2 regions of the Streptomyces odontotermitis genome follow, and region 2 is predicted to be linked to the other one. Evidence: riboswitches for the same ligand, from Rfam matches in the RefSeq annotation. Region 2 holds a riboswitch; the other holds the start of a gene.
What was found. A riboswitch is a leader RNA that binds a small molecule or an ion and turns the genes downstream of it on or off. The one in region 2 is predicted to bind cobalamin.

Region 1 (10,999 bases), on a different contig from region 2:
CATACGCCGATGGGGCGCCCTCCACTCAGGAGGGCGCCCCATCGGCGTACGGAAGGAAGCTACTTCAAGGAAGCTACTTCGCGGACTTGGCGAGCCCGAGCGCGTACTCCGGCCACCACTCCCCCGCCTTCGGGCCGCCCTTGCACGTCCCGTCCGACTCACCGGGCCGCTTGACCCAGAGGTAGGCGTCGACGAGCGGGTCGGCCGTCTTGGTCGTGGGCGCCTCACCGAGCGCACGGCCCGGCGGGTTGCACCAGGGGTCCTTGGCCTTGGCGTCGTACGGGCCGTTGCCGTTGCGGCTGGTGTCGATGACGAAGTGCTTGCCGCCGACCTTGCCGGACAGCTGCTTGCCGAAGGCGATGCTGGCCTGCGTGGTCTGGAAGTTGGAGACGTTCACCGAGAAGCCGTCTGCCTGCTCGACGCCCGACCACTTCAGGGGCTCCCAGATCGAGTCGGGCCCCTTGCCCCAGCCCGCGTTGCCCGCGTCCAGGTACACCTTCGTGTTCTTCAGGGACTTGAGCTTGCCGATGGCGCCCTTGAGGAGGTCGTAGCGCTCCTCGTGGAGGTTGTCCGGGGTGCACTTGTCGACCATGTGCAGGACCGCGTCCGGCTCCAGGATGACCGTGGCGGGCCGGTCGCCGATGCCCTTGGCGACGCCGTCGATCCACGCCCGGTACGCATTGCCGTCCGCCGCGCCGCCCTTGGAGAACTGGCCGCAGTCGCGGTGCGGGATGTTGTAGAGAACCAGGAGCGCGTCCCGGTCTGCCTTCTCGGCGGCCTCGGTGTAGCCGCGCGCCTCCTGCTCCGGGTTCTCCGGGCCGATCCACTCGCCGACCGGCTGCTCGGCGATCTTCCGGATCAGCTCGGCGTCGTCGCCCTTGCCGTCCTTTTCGTACGCGGTGACCTGCTTCGCCGCGTTCCCGTCGGGATTGACCCAGTACGGGTCGCTGCCCTTCGGCTGCTGTTTCACGGGGCCGCTGGACGAGTCGTTGTCCTTGCCGTCGTCCGAGGAACACCCGGACAGCAGCAGCGCCGCGGCTCCCACGAGCGCCACCCCCGCCTTCACCCCCCTCGTGTGTCCACTCCCGCGACCTGTGCCTTTGCGGTACATCCACTCCCCCTTGGGTGCACTGTCCGTTTCCCAATCCTGACATACGGCTTCCCCCCTCACGAGGGCCCACCTGCCCCGGGCGGAGAGCTGTGGGCGAGCTGTTACAGCGGCCGTTAACGCGCGCCCCCGCGGGGTAGGCGAAGGCAGCGGGGCAGCCAGGGAGGGGAGGCTGATGTGGACCGCAGCACGGAACTCCGGCTGGCGGAAGTCGTGGTGGAGAGCGCGGACACACTGCGGGACGACTTCCGGGCCGAGCACTATCTGCGGGGCATGGCCGACCACTGTGTGGAGCTGTTCGGCGCGCACACCGCCGGAGTGATGTTCACCCACCGCACGGGCGAGAGCCGCACCATCGCGCTCGCCCCCAGCAGCCACCAACAAGAGGTCGCGATAGCCCTGTTGAGGTCCCAGAGGAGCGACGGGCCGTGCGTGGAGAGCTACAGCACCGGCACGACGGTGGCGCCCGTGCGGCTCACCGAGAGGGTGACGGCGATCCGCTGGCCCGAGTTCACCGCACAGGCCCTGGAGCACGGCGTCACGATGACGTACGCGGTGCCGATGCGCCGCGGCGAGTCCGTGTTCGGCGTGCTCAATGTCTTCCTCGCCAGGCAGGCCACTCCCAACGGTGAGGTGCGGTGCGCCGAGATCCTGGCGAGCGCGGCCGCCCTCGGGCTGCACAACCACGAGGCGTACGCCGGCTACCGCACGCTCAGCAGGCAGTTGGAGACGGCGCTGACCAGTCGCATTCGCGTCGAACAGGCCAAAGGCATACTCGCCGAGCGCTGGCGCACCGGAATGGAGCCCGCCTTCGCGGCCCTGCGCGGCTACGCACGCAGGGAACGCCTGGCCATCGACCGCGTCGCGGGCGAGCTGATCGAGGGAAAGCTCAACGACGCGGCGCTGCGCCCCGGCAGGTCCGGACCTGATGAAACCGAACCCCTCTGAACTGTGGCGATCACGCAGGGCGATCCGGCCACGACTTGGCGTCAAACGCCCCCTAGGCCGGGAGGCATATTCGCTCTAGAGTCGGTTCTGACGGCCCAAGCCCCCGGCCGGATCAGGCTGAACCTGCCCACCCCGCAAGCGGGTCGGCACCACAGCTCCCGCGCCGGCGCCGGGTTACTCCCGCGACTCGTGCGCGCGCGGTGGAGGACCAGCCCGGTCGACGGTTCCGGGGGGAGCGGTCCGTCGACCGGGCGACGGTCCACCGTCGCAAGCGGGCTTGCGCAGGTCGCAGGGGGCGCAGAGGCGCGGACGTGGTTGACAGTGTCCATGCCGGACTGGGACTCTCCGGGACGACAAGTCCATACATCGAGGCGACGGTTGACAGGAACCCGGTGCGATTCCGGGGCGGTCCCGCCACTGTGACCCCGTGCGTGCTCCCCAGACGTGCGCGGAAGTCAGGAACTGAGCCGTCGTCCTCCTGCCATGGGGCGTGGAAACCCCAGAAGGAGGCCCACCCGGTATGTCTCTGCACACTGCACCGACCACCGACACCACGGCGGCCCAGGCCGCCGCGACCCAGACGCGCGACTGGCTCATCGCCTCCGGCGCGGCGATCCTCGCGCTGATCGCGCTGTACGCGGTGTTCATCGACAACGGCTCGCTGATCTCGGCGACCGGCAGCTACCTGCACGAGTTCGCGCACGACGGCAGGCACCTCTTCGGTGCCCCCTGCCACTGACGGGCGGGCGATCTCAGCACCATGTCCTCCCCGACACCTGTACTCCCCCTGCTCGGGCGCGGGTTGGCGGCGGGAGGGGCGGCGGGCCTCGCGGCCGGTCTCTTCTCCCTCCTCCTCGCCGAGCCCCTGATGGACCGCGCGATCCGCGCCGAGGAGAAGCGCACGGCCGCCGAGGAGCACGCGCACGGCGCCGGCCAGTCCATGCAGCACCACGAGGAGCTCTTCACCCGCTCGACCCAGCACCTCGGCCTGGTCGTCGCCGCTGTCGTCGCCGGTCTCGCGATCGGCGTGCTGTTCGCGGTGGCGTACGCCCTGGTGCACCGGCGCGCTCCGCAGACGTCCCCCTGGCCGCGCGCCCTGACCTTCGCGACGGCCGCGTTCGTCGCGGTCTCGCTCCTGCCGGGCCTGCGCTACCCGGCTAACCCGCCGGGCGTCGGCGACTCCGGCACGGTCGGCGACCGGCAGGCGATGTGGCTGGCATCGGTCGCGATCGGCGTGCTCGGCATGTTCCTGGCCTGGCAGGTGTACGTGCGCCTGGCCGCCAAGTCCCTTCCGGTGCGCCAGATCGCCGTGGCCCTCACGACGGTCGCCGTGCTCGCGCTGCTCTTCGCGCTGCCCGACAACCCGGACCCCGTTCCGGTGGACGCGACGCTGCTGTGGGACTTCCGGATGCTGTCGCTCGCCTCGCACGTGCTGCTGTGGGCGGTGTTCGCGGCGGTCTTCGGCGGACTCGGCCTGCGCGCGGCCGCCAAGTCGGCCTCGGCGGAGGGCGGTTACGCCCGCACGTCCCCGAACACGGTCTCCGTGGAGCCCACGGCCTGACGTCCCGGTCGAGGGCGGCCCCGCGGCGGGACCGGGGCCGCCGTCACCGTCACCCACGCTCCGTGAGGCGCCCCGCGAGACGCTCCGCGATGGCCTGCGCGCACTCCAGCGACTCCCGGCCCGCGGTGTCGACCTCCATGTCGTAGCGCACGCCCTGGTGCACCGACTCGGCCTGCCCCGCGGCCATTCCGGCGGCCCGGTCGCCCCGCGCCAGCTCGCGCGCGGCCGCCACCTCGGGGGCGCAGCGCACGCCCACCCACAGCACGGGCACGTCCACGAGCGCCTTATCCCAGCGGGCCTGCGAGGCGGCGCCCCCGAGGAAGACCTCGTCGACGATCACCCGCGCCCCGGCCCGTGCCATCGCGGCGATCCCCTCGATCCACGCGGCCTCAAGCGCGCGGAACTCCGCCCCCACGCTCACCGCGCCGTCCGCCGCGATGTCGAGGCCCGCGTCCGACGCCTTCATCGACGCGGGCAGGGCGTCCACGAAGGTGTCGCAGCCGAAGGTCAGCCAGGGCTCCGCGAGCACGGCCTGCAGACAGCGCGCGATGCCCGACTTCCCCGCGCTGGAACCGCCGTTGAGCACGATCACTTGTCCCGTCACGGACGCCACTGTAGGCACGGTCACCCGCGCCACCCACTCCATTTCAGCGGCGGACGCCCGTCAGGTACGCGGACACCACCACGTTCGCCGTGTACCGGCGCTGCGCGTGGTCGAAGGTCCCGCCGCAGGTGATCAGGCGCAGCTCCGCGCGGCCGTCCTCGTGCGGGCCGTACGCCGCCTTCGCGTCGAAGCCGTCGCGCCGGTGCACCCGTACGTCGTCGACGGTGAACTCGGCGACCGTGCCGTCGTCCCGGGCCACCCCGATCCGCTCGCCGGGTTTGAGCGCGCTGAGGTGGTAGAAGACGGCGGGCCGCGTCTCGGTGTCGACGTGGCCCACGAGCAGGGCGGCGCCCGCCGCGCCGGGCCGGGTGCCGCCGCCGTACCAGCCGACCGAGTCCGCCTGCGCGAACGGCGGCGGGTCGATCGCGCCCTCCGCGTCGAGCCCGCGCGCCGTCACCGCGGCGCGCACGTCGAGCGCGGGGATGTCGACGCGCTGCGGACGGGCGGGGTCCAACGCCTCGTGCGCGGGCGGGAGTTCGACGCCGAAGGGCCGCCCGACCGCCGCCACGTCGCCCGCGGCGGGTTCGGAGAGGCCGCCCCGGAGGTCGACGGCGTCGCTCCCCCACAGGCAGAGTCCCCCGATGAGCACGGCCCAGGCGGCACCCATGAGCAGCCGCCCGGAGCCCGGCCTGTCGCTGGTCACCGCGCGCTCACCCCGCTCTCAACTCCGCTCTCACTCGGAGCGGCGCCGGCGGACGCTGCGGAACGCGACGGCCACCGCCGCGACACCGGCGAGCACCAGGCCGATGACCGCGTGCCGGGTGCCGGGCCCCGCCTCGCTCGCCTCGGCCGAGGCGGCCGGTCCCGCGAGGTGCGACTCGGCGAGGTGCGACTCCGCGAGGCGGGCGGTGCCGCCACCGCCGGCCCGGACCGGCGAGACCGGGGCCGGGTTGTTGCGGATGACCTGCACGGTGCCCGCGCCCTGGTGGGGGTGGCCGTCGCAGGTGATGGTGACGGAGTAGCTCCCCGAGACCCCGTACTTGATCTTCGTCGTGCCGTTGAGCGAGTACTTGTCCCCGTCCCGCCCGGTCAGCCGGGCGTCGTACTCGAACGCCCCCGAACTGGCCGACCCCGTGGTCCCGTCACACCCGTCGGCCCGCACCTCGACCTGGGCCCCCGGGCCGGCGCTGGACGGCGTGACGGTGGCCTGCACGGACCCATGGTCATGGGCCTGAGCGGGCCCGACGGGCAGAGCGACGGCAAGAGCGACGGCCGCCCCCACGCCACCCAGAGCAAACGAAGATATACGCATGGTGAACCTCCTGTTACCGAGGTTCACGTGGAGTAACAGCCCTCGCATCCCGGGCGACCCGTTAGGGGCGCGGGGAACTGCGCGAGAAACCCCCACCGGCGGTCAGCCGGCAGTCAGCGGACAGTCCCGAGCCGTGGGCCGCAGTCAGACCAGATCCACCAGGTCAGCGATGGAATCAACGACCTGCGACGGAGTGAACGGGTACTTCTCGATGTCCGGCCGGTCGGTCAGCCCGGTGAGCACCAGGAACGTCCGCATCCCCGCCTCCAGTCCGGCAAGGACATCCGTGTCCATGCGGTCCCCGATCATCGCGCTCGTCTCCGAGTGCGCCCCGATCGCGTTGAGCCCCGTCCGCATCATCAGCGGATTCGGCTTCCCCGCGAAGTACGGCTGCTTGCCGGTCGCCTTGGTGATCAGCGCGGCCACCGCCCCCGTCGCGGGCAGCGGCCCCTCCGTGGAGGGTCCCGTCTCGTCCGGGTTGGTGCAGATGAAGCGGGCGCCGCCGTTGATGAGGCGGACCGCCTTGGTCATGGCCTCGAAGGAGTACGTGCGGGTCTCGCCGAGGACCACGTAGTCGGGGGCGTGGTCGGTCAGGACGTACCCGATGTCGTGCAGCGCCGTCGTGAGGCCCGCCTCCCCGATGACGTACGCCGTCCCGCCCGGCCGCTGCGCGTCGAGGAACTGTGCCGTGGCCAGCGCCGACGTCCAGATGTTCTCGACCGGCACCTCCAGGCCCATGCGGGTCAGCCGGGCCTGGAGGTCGCGGGCGGTGTAGATGGAGTTGTTGGTGAGGACCAGGAAGGGCTTGCCGGACTCGCGGAGCTTCTTCAGGAAGGCGTCGGCGCCGGGGATCGGGACCCCCTCGTGGATGAGCACGCCGTCCATGTCGGTGAGCCACGATTCGATGGGCTTGAGCTCTGCCATGGGGTGCACTCCTGCGGTGTACGGGTTGCCTGGGGCGCCGGGACAGCGCTGTGCCGACGCCCCCAGCCTAGTCAGGATGCCGTGATCTTGACCCCGTCGATCCCCCCGCCGCCTTGGTGGCGCCGATGGCGGCGTCCGCGGCCTTCCTGGCCAGGGTGGTCTTGGCGAGGAACTTCGGCCGGCCGGTGTCCTGGCGCTGCCGGGCGACCTTGGCCCTTGCCTTCTTGCCGTACTCGGCGTGTGGGAGGTCGTGGGCGTCGGAAGGGGTGGTCGCGGTCTCCTGCACGCCCCGGTCCCCACAGACCGGCGCGGGCAGCGAAGGACCCATACGGACGGGCGTTCGCACTCCGGGGTCCGCTTCGAGCGCAGCACTGGGCGCACCGCGCCCGGAGGAGACAGGGACGGCGGCCAGGCACGGTCAGCTGCCGGTTGCCGACTTCCAGTCCTCCACGTACGACGGGAGGTTCTTGGAGATGTCGTCCCAGTCCGGCTCGAAGACGTCGACGCCGTCCATGAGCTTGTCGAGGGCCACGGCGTTCTCGTCGGTCGCCTTGACGTCGCCGCGCGCCGCGAAGCCGCCGCCGACCTCGCTGACCTGCTGCTGCGCCTTCTGTCCGAGCAGATAGTCGAGGAACTTCTTGGCGTTGGCGCTGTGCGGGGCCTTGTTCACGAGCCCGGCCGCGTACGGCAGCGCGAAGGTCGTGGGCCTGCCGGGGTTCTTCTCGGTGGCCGGGAACCAGATGCCGAGGTTCGGCATGTCCCTGGACTGGGCGTAGTTCATCTGCACGTCGCCGTTGGCGGCGAGCAGCTCGCCCTTGTCGACCTTGGGCGCGAGCTTGCCGGTGGAGGCGGACGGGCCGACGTTGTTGGACTGGAGCTTCTTCAGGTAGTCCAGGGCGGGCTCCTTGCCGCCGAAGTCGTGCATGGCCTTGATCAGCACGGCGGTGCCGTCGCCCGCGACGCCGGGCGTGGAGTACTGCACCTTGTTCTTGTACGCGGAGTCGGTGAGGTCCTCCCAGGTCTTGGGGGCCTTGGCGCCGCCGAGCTCCTTCTTGTTGTAGATGAAGCCGAAGTAGTTGTTGACGACGGCGGTCCACTTGCCGTCGGCGGCCTTGTTCGCGCCGTCGACCTCCTCCGCTCCCTTCGGCTCGTACGCCTGCAACAGGCCCTTGTCGTCGGCCTGTTGGATGAAGGGGGGCAGGGTGATGAGGACGTCGGCCTGGGTGTTGGACTTCTCGCGGACGGCGCGCTGCACCATCTCGCCGGAGCCGCCCTCGACGTAGTTGACCTTGATGCCGGTCTTCTTCTCGAAGTCCTTGAAGACCTGGTCGTACCAGCCGTCGCCGTTCTCGCCCTTGAGGCCGTCGGCGCTGTAGACGGTGACCTCCTTGGCGTTGGACGCGGCGGAGTCGCCGCCGCAGGCGGTGAGCGAGCCGGCGAGGACGAGGCTGCCGGAGACGGCGGCGAGCGTGCGGGCGGAGGTAAGCCGGTGCATGACGTTTCGTACTCCTTGGAGAACCTTGAGGGCCTGAGGGCCTGAGGGCCTGAGGGTCTGAGGGCCTTGGGGGGAAGGGGAATTCAGCGGTAGGAGGCGCGGGTGCGGATGCGGGACACGGCGAAGAGCACGAGCAGCGTCGCCGCCATCAGGACCACCGCGACGGCGGCCCCGGTGAAGGTGGCGCCCCGGTCGGTGGCCGCGTAGATCTGCACCGGGAGCGGCATCCAGTTCGGCGGGTAGAGCATCATCGTGGCGCTCAACTCACCCATGGACAGGGCGAAGCAGAGCCCGGCGGCCGCCGTGAGGGACGGCAGCAGGAGCGGCAGCTTCACCCGCCACAGGACGTACGCGGGCCGGGCACCGAGCGAGGCGGCGGCCTGTTCGTACGCGGGGTCGAGACGCAGGATGGCGGCCGAGACCGACTGGTAGGCGAACGCCGTGACGAGAATGGCGTGCGCGAGGATCACGATCCAGCGCGTGCCGTTGAGGATCATCGGCGGCTTGCTGAAGGCGACGAGGACGGCGAGCCCGACCACGACGGACGGCACGGCGACGGGCAGCATGAACAGGGCGTCCAGGACCCGCCCCCAGAGCTTGGAGAGCCTGGGGGTGCCCCCTCCGCCCTTCTTCAGCGAGGCGGCGGCGAGCGCGGCCCACGCGCCCGCGGTGAGCGCGAGCAGGCTGGCGGCGACGGCCGTGACGAGGCTGGTGGTCAGCGCCTCGAGTGATTCCCCCCGGGTGGCGGCCGAGTAGTGCTCGGCGGTGAACCCGGACGGGAAAGCGCCCGACCAGTGGGAGGAGAACGACGCCGCGAGGATGACGAGCAGCGGCAGCGCGAAGAGCGGCAGGAAGAAGACGAGGAAGAGGACCCAGGCCGCCCACTTCCCCTTGCGGCTATGCACCAGCACGACGGCTCACCACCCGGTAGATGCCGTAGAGGCCCAGGGAGATCGCGATGTTGACGACGGCGACGACACAGGCCGCCGGATAGTCGGACTCGAGGATGGCCTTGCCGTAGACGAGCATCGGCAGGGTCGTGACGCCCTTGGCCCCGGTGAAGAGGACGATCCCGAACTCGTTGAGACACATGACGAGCACGAGGCTCCCGCCCGCGGCGAGCGCGGGCAGCGCCTCGGGCAGGATGACCTGCCGCACGACGCGCAGGGGCCGCGCCCCCAGACTCGACGCCACCTCCAGCTGGGCGGTGTCGAGCTGCGAGAAGGCGGCGAGCAGCGGCCGCATCACGAAGGGCGTGAAGTACGTGATCTCGGCGAGCAGCACGCCCCACGGGGTGGTGAGGAACTGGAAGGGCCCGTCGGCGGCCCCGGTCGCATCGGTCCAGATCCCGTTCGCCATGCCCTTCGTGCCGTAGATGAACAGCAGCGCGAGCGTGATGAGGAAGGACGGGAAGGAGAGGAAGACGTCGATGAACTTGGCGACGGCCCTGCCCCCGGGGAACGGCACGAAGGCGATCACGAGCGCGAGCGCGAACCCCAGCACGAGACACCCCGCGGTGGACCCGACGGCCAGCCACACGGTGGTCCCGAGCGCCTCCCGGAACGCCTCGGAGGCGAACACGTCCGCGTAGGGCGCGAGCGAGGTCCCCCCGGTGTCGGGCCGCACGGACTGCTGGACGACGAGGGCGAGGGGGTAGAGGAACACGAGCCCGAGCAGGGCGACGGGCGGGAGGGCCCACACGAACTTCGGTATGCGGGTACGGGACGTGGCCGCCTTCCCCGCCCGTGTCCCGAGTACGACGCTAGCCATCCTTGCTCACCCCTGCGGACAGCAGCACCGCGTCCTCGGGCGCGAAGTGCAGGGTGACCTCGTCCCCGATCCCCGGCGGCGCCTTCAGCTCCCGCAGGTCCGCCTTCACGGACTGCCCGCCCACGTCCACGTACAGCCGGTGCGTGGCCCCCCGCCACTGCACCTCGGACACCTTCCCCGTAAGGGAGTTGGGCCCGGCCCCGAGGCCGACGAGGTGCGGCCGCACGCACAGCGTGGCCACGGCCCCCGCCACGGCACCCCCGGTGTCGACGGCGAGCTCGGCACCCCCGAAGGCGACGCCTCCCTTCGAGACGGTCACCTTCAAGAGGTTCGCGTTGCCCACGAACCCGGCCGTGAACTCGGTCCTGGGCGCCCGGTAGAGCTCCTGCGGTGTCCCGCAGTCCTTCAGCCGCGCGCTGTCCATGACGGCGATCCGGTCCGCGAGGGTCAGCGCCTCGACCTGGTCGTGGGTCACGTAGAGGATCGACACCTCGGGCAACTCCCGGTGCAGCCGGGCGAGTTCGGCCAGCATCCCGGAGCGCAGCTGCGCGTCGAGCGCGGACAGCGGCTCGTCCAGGAGCAGCACCCCCCGGCCGGATCGCCAGCGCCCGCGCGATGGCGACCCGCTGCTGCTGCCCGCCGGACAGCTCGCGCGGGAACCGCTTCGCGTACGCGGCCATGCCCGTCATCTCCAGCGCCTCGGCGACCCGGCCGGGTATCCCGGACTTCGGGGCCTTCTGCGCCTTCAGGCCGAAGGCGACGTTGTCCGCGACCCGCATGTGCGGAAAGAGCGCGTACTGCTGGACGACCATGCCGATCCCCCGCTGGTGCGGCGGCAGCCCCGTGACGTCGCGCTCCCCGATGAACACCCGCCCCGACACCGGCCGGACGAACCCGGCGACGGCCCGCAGCGCGGTGGTCTTGCCGGAGCCGGAGGGGCCGAGCAGCGCCATGACCTCGCCGGGTTCGACGGTCAGGTCGAGGGCGTCGAGGACGACGGTGCCGCTGTAGGCGACGGACACGCGGTCGAAGCGGATGCCGCTCCGGGCGGGGGCCGCGCTCATTCCTCAACACCCCTAAGCAGGGCGGGGAGTTCGGCGACCGAGCCGAGCACCTGCGTGGCTCCGGCCTCCCGCAGCACCGCCTCGTCGTGCGCCCCGGTGAGCACTCCGGCGACGACCCCGGCACCGGACCTGACCCCGCTGCGCATGTCGTACGCCGTGTCGCCCGCGACCGCGACCTCCCGCACCCCGTCCGCCGCCCCCGTCCGCAGGAAC
Region 2 (10,999 bases):
CCGCGCAGACGGCAGCCTCGCTCAGACGGCGCGCGCCTCCTGCCACACGGGCTCCCCAAGGCCCCGCCGCGCCAGCCACCCCCGCAGCTCCTCGACGTCCGCCGCGTCGAGGAGCGCGGGGTCGACGGTGGTCCGCAGCTGGTGCGCCACCCCGGAGTCCACCAGCAGACCCAGGCTGCGCAGCGCGGGCGCGGCGCTGCCCCGCACGCCGGTCACGCGCCCGTACGCCGCCGGGGCCGCCTTCACGTCGAAGCCGACCCAGTCGACGAGGCCCGCGCCCAGGAGCTGCCCGAAGCGGCGCGGGTAGGCGCCGCCGGTGTGCAGGCCGACCTGGAAGCCGAGGCGGCGCACCGCGCGCATCGCGTCGGCGAGACCGGTCTGCAGCAGGGGTTCGCCGCCGGAGAAGACGACGCCGTCCAACAGGCCCCGGCGGCGGGCGAGATGGGCGGTCACCTGGGCCCAGTCGACGGCGGCCGGGGCACGCGGGTCGAGCAGCGCGGGGTTGTGGCAGTAGCCGCAGCGCCACGGGCAGCCCTGGCAGAACACCGTGGTGACGAGGCGGCCCGGCCAGTCGCAGCTCGACAGGCGCGCCCAGCCGCCGATCCGGATCACACCGCCGCTTCCTGGAAGTGCACGCGTTCGGCGTGCTCCCCCTTCTTGCCGATGTTGAAGGACGCCACGGGCCGGTGGTAGCCCATGACCCGCGTCCACACCTCACAACTGCCGCCGCAGGTCGGGCAGTCGTGGTGCTCGCCGGCGAGGTAGCCGTGCTCGGGGCAGATGGAGAAGGTCGGGGTCACCGTGAGGTAGGGCAGCTCGAAGCGCTCCAGCGAGCGCCGTACGAGACTGCGGCACGCCTCGGCCGTGGAGATGCGCTCGGACATGTACAGGTGCAGCACGGTGCCGCCCGTGTACTTGGTCTGCAGCTCGTCCTGGCGCTCCAGTGCCTCGAAGGGGTCGTCGGTCCAGCCGACGGGCAGCTGCGAGGAGTTGGTGTAGTAGGGGTTCGTGTCGGTGCCCGCCTGCAGGATGCCGGGGAAGCGGCGCCGGTCCTCCTTGGCGAAGCGGTAGGTGGTGCCTTCGGCGGGGGTCGCCTCCAGGTTGTAGAGGTGGCCGGTGCGCTCCTGGAACTCGGCCATGCGGGCGCGCACGTGGTCGAGGAGGCGGACGGCGAAGGCGTGCCCGCGCGGGTCGGTGATGTCGTACGCGTCGTGCGTGAAGTTGCGGATCATCTCGTTGATCCCGTTCACGCCGATGGTGGAAAAGTGGTTGCGCAGCGTCCCCAAGTAGCGCTTCGTGTACGGGAACAGGCCGCCGTCGATCAGATCCTGGACGGTGACCCGCTTGACCTCCAGGCTGTCGCGGGCGAGGCCGAGGAGCCGGTCGAGGGCCGCGAGGAGGGCGTCCTCGTCGCCCGCGTGCAGATGGCCGAGGCGGGCGCAGTTGAGGGTGACCACGCCGAGGGAGCCGGTCTGCTCGGCGCTGCCGAAGAGGCCGTTGCCGCGCTTGAGCAGCTCGGTCAGGTCCAGCTGGAGGCGGCAGCACATGGAGCGGATCTGGTGCGGCGCGAGGTCGGAGTTGATGAAGTTCTGGAAGTAGGGGAGCCCGTACTTCGCGGTCATCGCGAAGAGCCGCTCGGCGTTCTCGCTCTCCCAGGGGAAGTCCGCGGTGATGTTGTAGGTGGGGATGGGGAAGGTGAACACCCGCCCGCCGGCGTCCCCTTCGGTCATCACCTCGATGTAGGCGCGGTTGACGAGGTCCATCTCGGCCTGGAGCTCGCCGTAGGTGAAGTCCGCCTCCTCGCCGCCGATGACGGGCACCTGCGCGCGCAGGTCGTCCGGGCACGTCCAGTCGAAGGTGAGGTTGGTGAAGGGGGTCTGGGTACCCCAGCGCGAGGGGACGTTCAGGTTGTGCACCAGCTCCTGCATGCACTGGTGGACCTCCGCGTACGTCATCGCGTCCTTCCTCACGAAGGGCGCCATGTACGTGTCGAAGGAGCTGAACGCCTGCGCGCCCGCCCACTCGTTCTGCAGGGTGCCGAGGAAGTTGACGATCTGGCCGACCGCCGAGGAGAAGTGCCGGGGCGGCGCCGAGTCGATCTGCCCGGGCACTCCGTTGAACCCCTCGGTGAGCAGGGTGCGCAGCGACCAGCCCGCGCAGTACCCGGCGAGCATGTCGAGGTCGTGGAGGTGCAGGTCGCCGTCCCGGTGGGCGTCGGCGACCGCCGCCGGATACACCTGGTCCAGCCAGTAGTTGGCGACGACCTTCCCGGCGGTGTTGAGGATGAGCCCGCCCAGCGAGTACCCCTGATTCGCGTTGGCGTTGACCCGCCAGTCGCTGCGGTCCACATATTCGGTCACCGAAGCCACGGCGTCGATCTGAGTCACGTCGGCCCTCCCACGAGGCAGTACGGAGAAAGGTCCTCGCCGCGCGGAGATGCGCGGGAGGCGGCCGGCAGGTATCGGACTCGGGCCGTCGTGCGGCACTCACCGTTGCGGGGCAGCCCCGGACTCGCACCGGGTTCCCTGTTGCCTCGGCGGGCAGTTGAGCGCCCGCCGAACCGACTGCCGAAACACTACATGTGGGGTTATGGGCGACACGCCGACGCTAGATATTGGGTGACGTTGGGCCCTGGTGGCGGGTCTTTGGTCCCGCGAGCGCGCCCTACGCCTTCCGCTCAACTCCCGCCGCCCCCGCGGTTTCCGTGGCGCCCGCGGCTCCCCCGGCGCCCGCGCCCCCGTCCTCCTTCATCGCCCGCGTCTCGCTCTTGAGGATGCGCAGCGACTTGCCCACCGCCCGCGCGCTGTCCGGGAGCTTCTTCGAGCCGAAGAGCACGACGACGACGAGCGCCACGACCACCAGGTGCCAGGGTTCCAGTGCATTGCGGAGCATGGCCGCCCCACCCCTTCTCACATCGGCCCGAGAGGCGCACCCCCGGCGGACCGCCCGGATGCCCCCTCAGGAAAGGTTGCTACATTGCGCAACTGTACAACCATGGAGGAGGAGCACCCTTGGCAGCCAGTCACAAGCGCAAGCGGGGCCGGGGGCGGCGCGCGCTCCTGACCGTCGTGTCGTTCGGCGTCCTCGCGACGGCCGGTGCGGGCTGGGTGTATCTGCGGCTCAACGGCAACATCAACACCTTCGGTTCGGACGGCATCTCCGACGAGCGGCCGGGCGCGGACTCGTCGAAGGGACAGAACGTCCTGGTCATCGGCTCGGACGCGCGCACCGGCGGGAACAGTGCGCTCGGCGGCGGCGACAAGGGCGACATAGGCCGCTCGGACACCGCGTTCCTGCTGCACGTGTACGCGGACCGCAAGCACGCCGTCGCCGTGTCCATCCCGCGCGACACCCTCGTGGACATCCCGCCCTGCCGGCTGCCGGACGGCTCCTGGACGAAGACGCAGCCGGACACGATGTTCAATGCGGCGTACTCGGTCGGGCAGACCGCCAAGGGCAACCCGGCGTGCACCCAGAACACCGTCGAGAAGCTCACCGGGCTGCGCGTCGACCACACCGTCGTCGTGGACTTCAAGGGCTTCGCCTCGCTGACGGACGTGGTGGGCGGGGTCGAGGTCTGCCTGCCGAAGGACGTGTACGAGGGAGACCTCAACCCCAACCGGGGCAGCCGGGGCGACCGCCTGTTCCGCAAGGGCCCGCAGGAGGTGTCGGGCACCGAGGCGCTGGACTACGTCCGCATCCGGCACGGCATCGGCGACGGCTCCGACATCGGCCGCATCAAGCGCCAACAAGCCTTCGTGGCAAGCCTGTTGAAGAAGGTGAAGAGCGACGGCCTCACCCCGACCAAGCTGCTGCCGCTGGCGGACGCCGCGACCAAGTCGCTGACCGTCGATCCCGGCCTGGGCTCCGCCGACAAGCTCATCTCCTTCGCGATGTCGCTGCGGGACATCGACCTGGGCAACACCACGTTCGTCACCCTCCCCTGGCGGTACGAGGGCTCGCGCGTCGCCGTCGTCCAGCCGGACGCCGACGCGCTGTGGGCCTCGCTCAAGGACGACCGCACGCTCGACGGGAAGGACGCGGGCGGCGGCGGGCGCGACGACGACCGGCCCGCACCCAAGGACAGCGGCCCCGTCCGGGGCGCCGGCATCGAGGTCGCCGTCCGCAACGGCACCACCGTCACGGGCCTCGCCGCCCGCGCCGCCGGGACGCTCACCGAGCACGGCTTCACCGTCACCGGCACCGCGACGGCCGACCGCCAGGACCACACCACCACCCTGATCGAGTACGGGCCCGGCCAGAGGAAGAAGGCCGAGTCCGTAGCCCGGCTCTTCGCGGACGCCGAGCTCAAGGCGGCCCCGGCCGACGCCCCGGGCATCCGGATCACGCTCGGCCGCGCCTACGCCGCCGACCCGTCAGCCACCGCGTCAGACAAGCCCTCCGCCACCCCCTCGCCCGTCCCCTCCAAGGTCGCCGCCGACGCCCGCTCCGGCGACGCCGACGCCTGCTCCGACCTCTCGTACGGCTGACCCTTCGTACGACTGACCTCTCGTACGGCCGACCCTGAGATGTCCCTGATCCGCCCGTGAGCTGCGTCAGGAGACTTTGACAGGCCCCGAGGTACATGTCAGCGTTTCTTGACAGGCACGAGAGAGAGGCCGCGATGGCCGGGGAAAGCGATCGGGAGCCGACGGGCGACCAACTGCTCAAGGTGCTCTCGGCGCTGGGCAATCCGCATCGCATGCGGATCGTCGCGGCGCTCCACGAGAAGCGCAATTACGTGAGCGCGCTGGCCCGTGAGATCGGCATGGGCCGCCCGCTGCTGCACATGCACCTGAAGCTGCTCGAGGGCGCCGGTCTCGTCGTCGGCACGCCCGAGGTGGCGGCGGACGGTAAGACCATGAAGTACTTCGAAGTGGCGCCCTTCCTCTACGAGTTGACGCCCGAGGTCGTCCACCGGTCCGCCTCGACCCTCACCGAGAAATCAGCGAACGAGGAAGCCAAGCGAACGGACAATCGGTGACGCTCGCCGACGGTGACGCGAGCGCCTGGGTGGGTGCCGTCGGCGCGGGCGGCACCTCCCCGTGACGGACGCGGAGTCCCACGCCGTGAGCCGGACGCCGTGAGACCGACTCCGTGAGGCCGACGGGCCCGGACCCTCGGTGGGGTCCGGGCCCGTCGCACGGTCCGCGGTTCAGGCCGCGGCGCCCACGAGTGCGGGGCGCTCGGCGGCCTCCAGCGACTCGATCAGCGAGAGCCGGGCCCGGGACACGCGCGACCGCACCGTGCCCACGGGGCAGCCGCTGATCAGCGCGGCCTCCGCGTAGCTGATGCCGAGGAGCTGGGTGAGGACGAACGCCTCGCGCCGCTCGTCGGGCAGGCCGTCGAGGAGCTCGGTGAGCGCGATCCCGTCGTCGAAACCGGGCAGCCCGCGCGACTGGGTGTGCTCGGCGAGCAGCTGCCAGTCGTCGGTGTCCGAGATCCGGGGCCGGGCCGCGGTGCGCCGGATGCTGTCGACGACCGCGCGCCGGGCGATGGACAGCAGCCACGTACGGGCGGAGGACCGCCCCTCGAACCGGTGCAGGCTGCCGAGGGCCCGCAGGAACGTGTCCTGGGTGAGGTCGTCGGCGGCCTGGGGGTCCGCGCCCAGATAGGTGACGTAGCGGCGCACGTCGAGGTGGAGGGCGCGGACGAAGTGCTCGATCGCGTCGGGGTCACCGCCGCGGGCGGCGAGTGCCCACGCCGTTATCGACTCGTCGCGCGAGGGCGACAGGGCAGGAGTGATCACCTGGTGTCCTTCTCGGGAATCCGGACCGAGGACGGGTGGCCTCTCGCGTACTGCCTGGCGCGTTCTGCCTGGCGCGTTCTGCGCACGCGTCAGCGGATCCGGTGGCGTGAAGTGGTGGGGGACGGCCGGGCGTACGGAGCCGCGTGGTCGGTGCGGTGCGGATCCGGATGAGTACGCGCACGGCCGATGCCTGAGGCACCGCGCGCTGGACGCGCACATGGCCTCGGGAAACCGGCTGTCTCAGATGACAGCGGTCCCCATGGGCGGACCCCGAGAAGTGATGGCGTGGACGAGGAGAAGGCCCGGCACCGCACGGTGCGAACGGGTCCTGCGGACCCGGATCCGCGGGCGGTGCGGCGGCGCGGGCAGCACCAGGGGCACCCGCAGCGGCGCGACCAGCCAGCCCGCGAAGGCCCGCGCGATACGGAAAGCGGCGCGCTCTCCGTACGCGAGCCAGAGGCCGCTCACGAGGGCGGCGAGAAGGTGGGCGGCGAGCATGCCGGTCGGGGACATGCCGCCCATGTCATGGTTCATACCCATGCCGTGGCCCATGTCCATGCCGTGATCCATGCCCATGCCATGGCCCATGTCCGCACCGTGCCCCATGTGCCCCATGTGCCCCATGTCGCCCATGTGCTCCATGTGTTGCCGTGCCGACATAGAAGGCATGGATGTCATGGATGTCATCGACGACATGGCGCCCATGTCATGCACGGACGCTCCGGAGCCGGAGCCGGTCCCGCCCCCGCCTCCGCCCCCAACAGCCCCACACGTCACATCCTGCATCCACCGCGTCGCGAGGGAAGAACCGCCCGGCTGAGCGGGGGCCGCCAGCGTCTGGGCGAGCGTGAACGTGGAGTGGAGGGCCGCCTGGGCGGCCACGGTGGCCGAGACCACGACGAGCAGGCCGCGTTCGGTTCCGGCCAGGCACCAGGCGGCGCCGCCCGTGGCGACGGCGCCCGCGGCGAGCGTCCACCCGGGCAGCCCCGAGCCGGACATCAGCACGTGCCCCAGGGCTGCGAGCAGCACACAGACGGCCGCGAACACCGCGGCCCGGACCGTGCGAGACACCCACTCAGCAGTCATGGCGGGGTCATCCTTGCATTCGCCTCAGGCGCGGCAAGAGCCGGTCCGGAAATTGCCCATGCGGCAAGGGCGCACGGAGAGTTGTGACCCAGGCCACAACAACGTGCGGGAACTGGCGGCGCGTTCGGCCCGACCTCTAGCGGACGTACAGGTCAGGGTTGAAGGGGATGAGGGACGGCTGTGGCGGCGGAACACCGGGCCCGACCGGGCGGAGCGCGACCTGACACGGAAGTACCGGGCCGAGCGGGTCCGGACACGGGCCACGCCGCAGGCGGCCCGACCACGGGCGAACTCCCGGAATCCGCGCCCTCCGCCCGCTCCACCACCGCGCTGCTGACCTGTGCCATGGCCTTCTCGATGCTCCAGCTGTTCCTGCTCGGCGCGCTCGGCCCCCGCCTGGTGGACGAACTCGGCGTGTCACCGGCCACCCTGGGGCTCACCACGACCATCGGTTTCGGCACGGCCGCCGTGCTCTCGCCGCTGGGCGGCCGGGTGGTGGACCGGGTCGGTCCGCGCCGCTGCCTGGTGGCGCTGCTCCTGGTGTCGGCGCTGGCGCTCGCGCTGATCGGCGCGGCCCGGAGCGCCGGGTTCCTGCTGGCGGCGGTCGGCGTCGGCGGGCTGCCGCAGGCGCTGGCCAACCCCGCGACGAACAAGGCGATCCTGGCGGCCGTGCCGCCCGCCGCACGGGGCCGGGTGACCGGGACGAAGCAGTCCGGTGTGCAGCTCGGGGCGTTCGCCGCGGGGCTGCCGCTCACCGCGCTCGCCGGGTGGGTGAGTTGGCGGGGCGCCGTGTGGACGGCGGCCGCGGCCGCGGTGGTCGCTGCCGTCTGGGCGGCGCGGGCCCTGCCCGCCGATCCGCCTCCGAAGTCCGTGCGCGCGGCGTGGGTGCCGCGCGGCATGATCGCCTGGCTCGCGGCCTTCTCCCTGTTCCTGGGCTGCGGCATCGCGTCCGTGAACACGTATGTGGCGCTGTACGGGACGGAGCGGCTCGGCTTCGGGCCGACGGCGGCGGGCGCCCTCGTGGCGGTGCTCGGAGTCACCGGGATCGTGGGCCGGGTCGGCTGGTCGAAGGCCGCGGGGCGACCCGAGCGCGCGGTGTGGCTGCCGGGCGGCCTCGCCGTGGGCGCGGTCGCGGCGGCGCTCCTCCTCACGGCCTCGTCGTCGGCCCAGGTACTGGTGTGGCCTGCGGCGGTGGCGGTCGGAGTGTTCGCGGTGGCGGCCAACGCGGTCTCGATGGTGCTGGTTCTGCAGCGCGCGGCACCGGGCCGCGCGGGCCAGGACTCGGCCCTGGTGGCGGCGGGCTTCTTCGCGGGCTTCGCCGCGGGGCCCCCGCTGTTCGGTCTCTTCGCGGAGGCCGGCCGCTACGGCACCGGCTGGCTCCTGGTCGCGGCCGAGTTCACGGCGGCGGGGGCGGTGGCGCTGGTGTGGGCGGTACGGGACCGTCGGCGTGCGGGAGTGGGCGCGTGAGCGACTCCGGCCGCGCTGAGCAGGTGGACGTCTTCGGCCGCACTGAGCAGGTGAACGTCTTCCGCCGTACTGAGCAGGTGGACGTCTCCGGCCGTACGTCAACGGGTTCACCTTCCGTCGGCGCCGAACCCGACCGGGCGGGTCGGGCGGACCGGCGGTCCGACGCCGCCACCACCCCCTCCCTCACCCCCGACTGGGCCGGGCCGGCCCTCGACTCCCTCCTCACCCGTGCCGCCCGCACCCGGGCCGAAGTCGGCGCCCGCTTCCCGCTGTTCGCGGAGCCCGGGGACGGGCGCTGGACCACGACCGGGCGGGGGTCGTGGACCGGCGGGTTCTGGGCGGGGCTGCTGTGGCTGCGGGCCCGGCACAGCGGGGAGCACGGCGACCGGGCGGCCGCGCGCGACTGTGCCGGGCGTCTCGCGCCGTGGATCGACGCCGACACGGCGACCCGTGGCCTGATCCTCTGGTACGGCACCGCGTTCGCCGACGGCGCGGACCGGGACGCCCTCGCACCGCTGCGGCTGCGGGCGGCCCGCTCCTGTCGCGGCGCGTTCGACGAGCGGCTCGGCCTGGTGCCGTGGGGCTCGGCCTTCGGCGGCCCCCGCCTGCTCGCCCGCGTCGACGGGGTGCCGGGCCTCGTGCCCCTGCTGGCCCTGGTGGACCCCGAAGCGGCCCGCTCCCATCTGCGCGTCCACCTCGAACTCTGCCTCGGGCGGCGGCCGTTCCACTGGGCGTGGCGCCGGGAGGAGGGCGAGCGGTGGGCACCGTGCGCCGAACCGCCGCCCGGCTGGGGGCGGGGGCCCGCCTGGCTGCTGCTCGCCCTGGCCGACGCCCGGCACGCCCTCGGGGAGTCCGGCGCGGGTGATCTCACCCCCGCCGTCGAGCAGTTGACCCCGACCGCCCTCGTACCCGCGGCAGACGCGACCGGCACGACCGTCCGTTCCGACACGACCGACCGCTCCGACAACCCCGACAACCCCGACAACCCCGGCGCCCCCGAAGACCCCGGCGGCCCCGCCAACACCCACAGTCCCGCCGATCCCCGCAGCCCTGCCAACACCCGCAGCCCCGGCAACCCCCACGTCCCCGACCGCCCCCTCGACACCTCCGCCGCCGCCATCACCGCGCTCGCGCTGCTCAAGCTCGGCGAGCGCGAACGGGCCGTGGCGGTGCTCGAACGGCTCGTCCACCGCCATCTCACCGCCGACGGCCGCCTGTTGGACGGCTGCTACGACCTGGGCTCCGCGACGGCCGTCCGACATGAGTTGATCTGGGGCGACTTCTTCCTCGCGCACGCCCTCGCCGCGCTCACGGGCCTGGTGGGACCGCACGAGGCATAGGCGTCGCCCGCCCGCGCTCCCCTGCCCCGCGCTACCCGCGCGCCCCTGCCCCGCCCTCCTGGGCGAGCACCCGCCGCGCCACCGACGCGATGTGCAGCTCGTCGGGACCGTCGAGGATCCGGGCCAGCCGCCCCGTGCGGAACAGGGCGGGCAGCGGGCTGTCGGGGGAGAGTCCCGCCGCGCCGTGGACCTGGATCGCGGAGTCGGCCACCTGCTGGAGCATCCGCGCCGCCGCGACCTTCGCGAGCCCCACCTCCACATGGGCGTCCTGCCCCGCGTCCAGGCGGGCCACGGCCTCGTACACCAGCGGCCGGGTGGTGCGCAGCGCGAGCAGGGCCTCGAAGACGTGGAGCTGGACGAGTTGCAGGTCGGCGAGGGGGCCGCGGGAGCGGATGCGGGTCGTGGCGCGGTCCCGCAGGAGGTCGAAGGCGCGCCGGGCCTGGCCGAGCCACCGCAGACAGCGCAACGTGCGGCCGAGTTGGAGGCGTTCGGCGGCGACGGCGAGCGCGCCGCCCCGGGAGCCGATGAGGTGGTCGGCGTCCACCCGGACGTCGTCCAGCACGAACTCCCCCTGTCCGGCCGCCCCGAGCACCGGCAGCTCCCGCACCACCCGGAAGCCGGGTGCGTCCGTCGGGACCAGGAGAAGGGACAGGCCCTGGCGGTCGGGCGCCGTTCCGTCGGTACGGGCCAGCACCGTCACCAGGTCGGCGTCGCCGATCCCACTGGTGAACCACTTCCCGCCGTTCAGTCGCCAGCTGCCGTCCGGCCCCGCCTCGGCGCGGGTCTCGGTGAGGAAGGGGTCCGTGCCCGGCGTCTCGCGCTCGGTCATCCCGTAACAGGCGCGGACGTCCCCGGCGACCAGCCGCTCCACGTACCGCTCGCGCACGCGCGGGCTGCCGTGCCGCCAGAGCATCAGCGCGTCGAGGAAAGAGTGCGAGCCGAGCGCCGCGGGGCCGTGGTCGCTGGCGCCCTCGGCCTCGGCGATGTGCGCGTACGAGGTCAACGGGAGCCCTTGGCCGCCGAGTTCGACGGGGAGGGGCAGCGCCCACAGGCCCGCGTCCTTCGCCTCCTTCTGGAGGCCGCGCAGCGTGGCCGCCGCGTCCGGGCCGCCCGCGTCGAGCACCGGCTCACAGGGCACGACCCGGCGGCGTACGAACTCCGTGACGCGGTCCCGCACGTCCACGGCCTCCGCCGGGCACGGGGCCCCGCCCACCGTCTCCCACTCCCGGTCCCGCTCCGGCTGGGGCTCCCGCTCCGCTGCCACCGACTCCGCTTCCGTCATCACTTTCCTCCAGCCCCCGGGAACCCCCGGCGACGGCGATCCGACTGTCTGTTCCGTGGAACAGGTCGGGGGCGA

Region 1: it holds a riboswitch for cobalamin, as region 2 does, so the genes downstream of both, ACQB60_RS27495 (CbtB domain-containing protein) here and ACQB60_RS24015 (ribonucleoside triphosphate reductase) in region 2, are expected to answer to the same signal.

What each region holds. Positions count from the first base shown of each region.
Region 1 is NZ_JBNJLS010000011.1:41,635-52,633, forward strand. Features, by position in the region: gene ACQB60_RS27485 (glycoside hydrolase family 6 protein) at 74-1,111, opposite strand; gene ACQB60_RS27490 (ANTAR domain-containing protein) at 1,286-2,056, shown strand; cobalamin riboswitch at 2,415-2,542, shown strand; gene ACQB60_RS27495 (CbtB domain-containing protein) at 2,577-2,795, shown strand; gene ACQB60_RS27500 (CbtA family protein) at 2,817-3,617, shown strand; gene cpt (chloramphenicol phosphotransferase CPT) at 3,667-4,221, opposite strand; gene ACQB60_RS27510 (class F sortase) at 4,265-4,888, opposite strand; gene ACQB60_RS27515 (hypothetical protein) at 4,955-5,434, opposite strand; gene ACQB60_RS27520 (HAD-IIA family hydrolase) at 5,678-6,457, opposite strand; partial or broken gene ACQB60_RS27525 (RNA-guided endonuclease TnpB family protein) at 6,564-6,770, opposite strand; gene ACQB60_RS27530 (2-aminoethylphosphonate ABC transporter substrate-binding protein) at 6,876-7,952, opposite strand; gene ACQB60_RS27535 (ABC transporter permease) at 8,036-8,863, opposite strand; gene ACQB60_RS27540 (2-aminoethylphosphonate ABC transporter permease subunit) at 8,850-9,722, opposite strand; partial or broken gene ACQB60_RS27545 (ABC transporter ATP-binding protein) at 9,715-10,786, opposite strand; gene ACQB60_RS27550 (phosphonatase-like hydrolase) at 10,783-10,999, opposite strand, start outside.
Region 2 is NZ_JBNJLS010000008.1:210,171-221,169, forward strand. Features, by position in the region: gene ACQB60_RS24010 (anaerobic ribonucleoside-triphosphate reductase activating protein) at 22-612, opposite strand; gene ACQB60_RS24015 (ribonucleoside triphosphate reductase) at 609-2,387, opposite strand; cobalamin riboswitch at 2,437-2,580, opposite strand; gene tatA (Sec-independent protein translocase subunit TatA) at 2,665-2,892, opposite strand; gene ACQB60_RS24025 (LCP family protein) at 2,985-4,490, shown strand; gene ACQB60_RS24030 (ArsR/SmtB family transcription factor) at 4,625-4,984, shown strand; gene ACQB60_RS24035 (sigma-70 family RNA polymerase sigma factor) at 5,156-5,749, opposite strand; gene ACQB60_RS24040 (hypothetical protein) at 5,990-6,835, opposite strand; gene ACQB60_RS24045 (MFS transporter) at 7,181-8,302, shown strand; gene ACQB60_RS24050 (sugar ABC transporter permease) at 8,299-9,642, shown strand; gene ACQB60_RS24055 (acyl-CoA dehydrogenase family protein) at 9,674-10,924, opposite strand.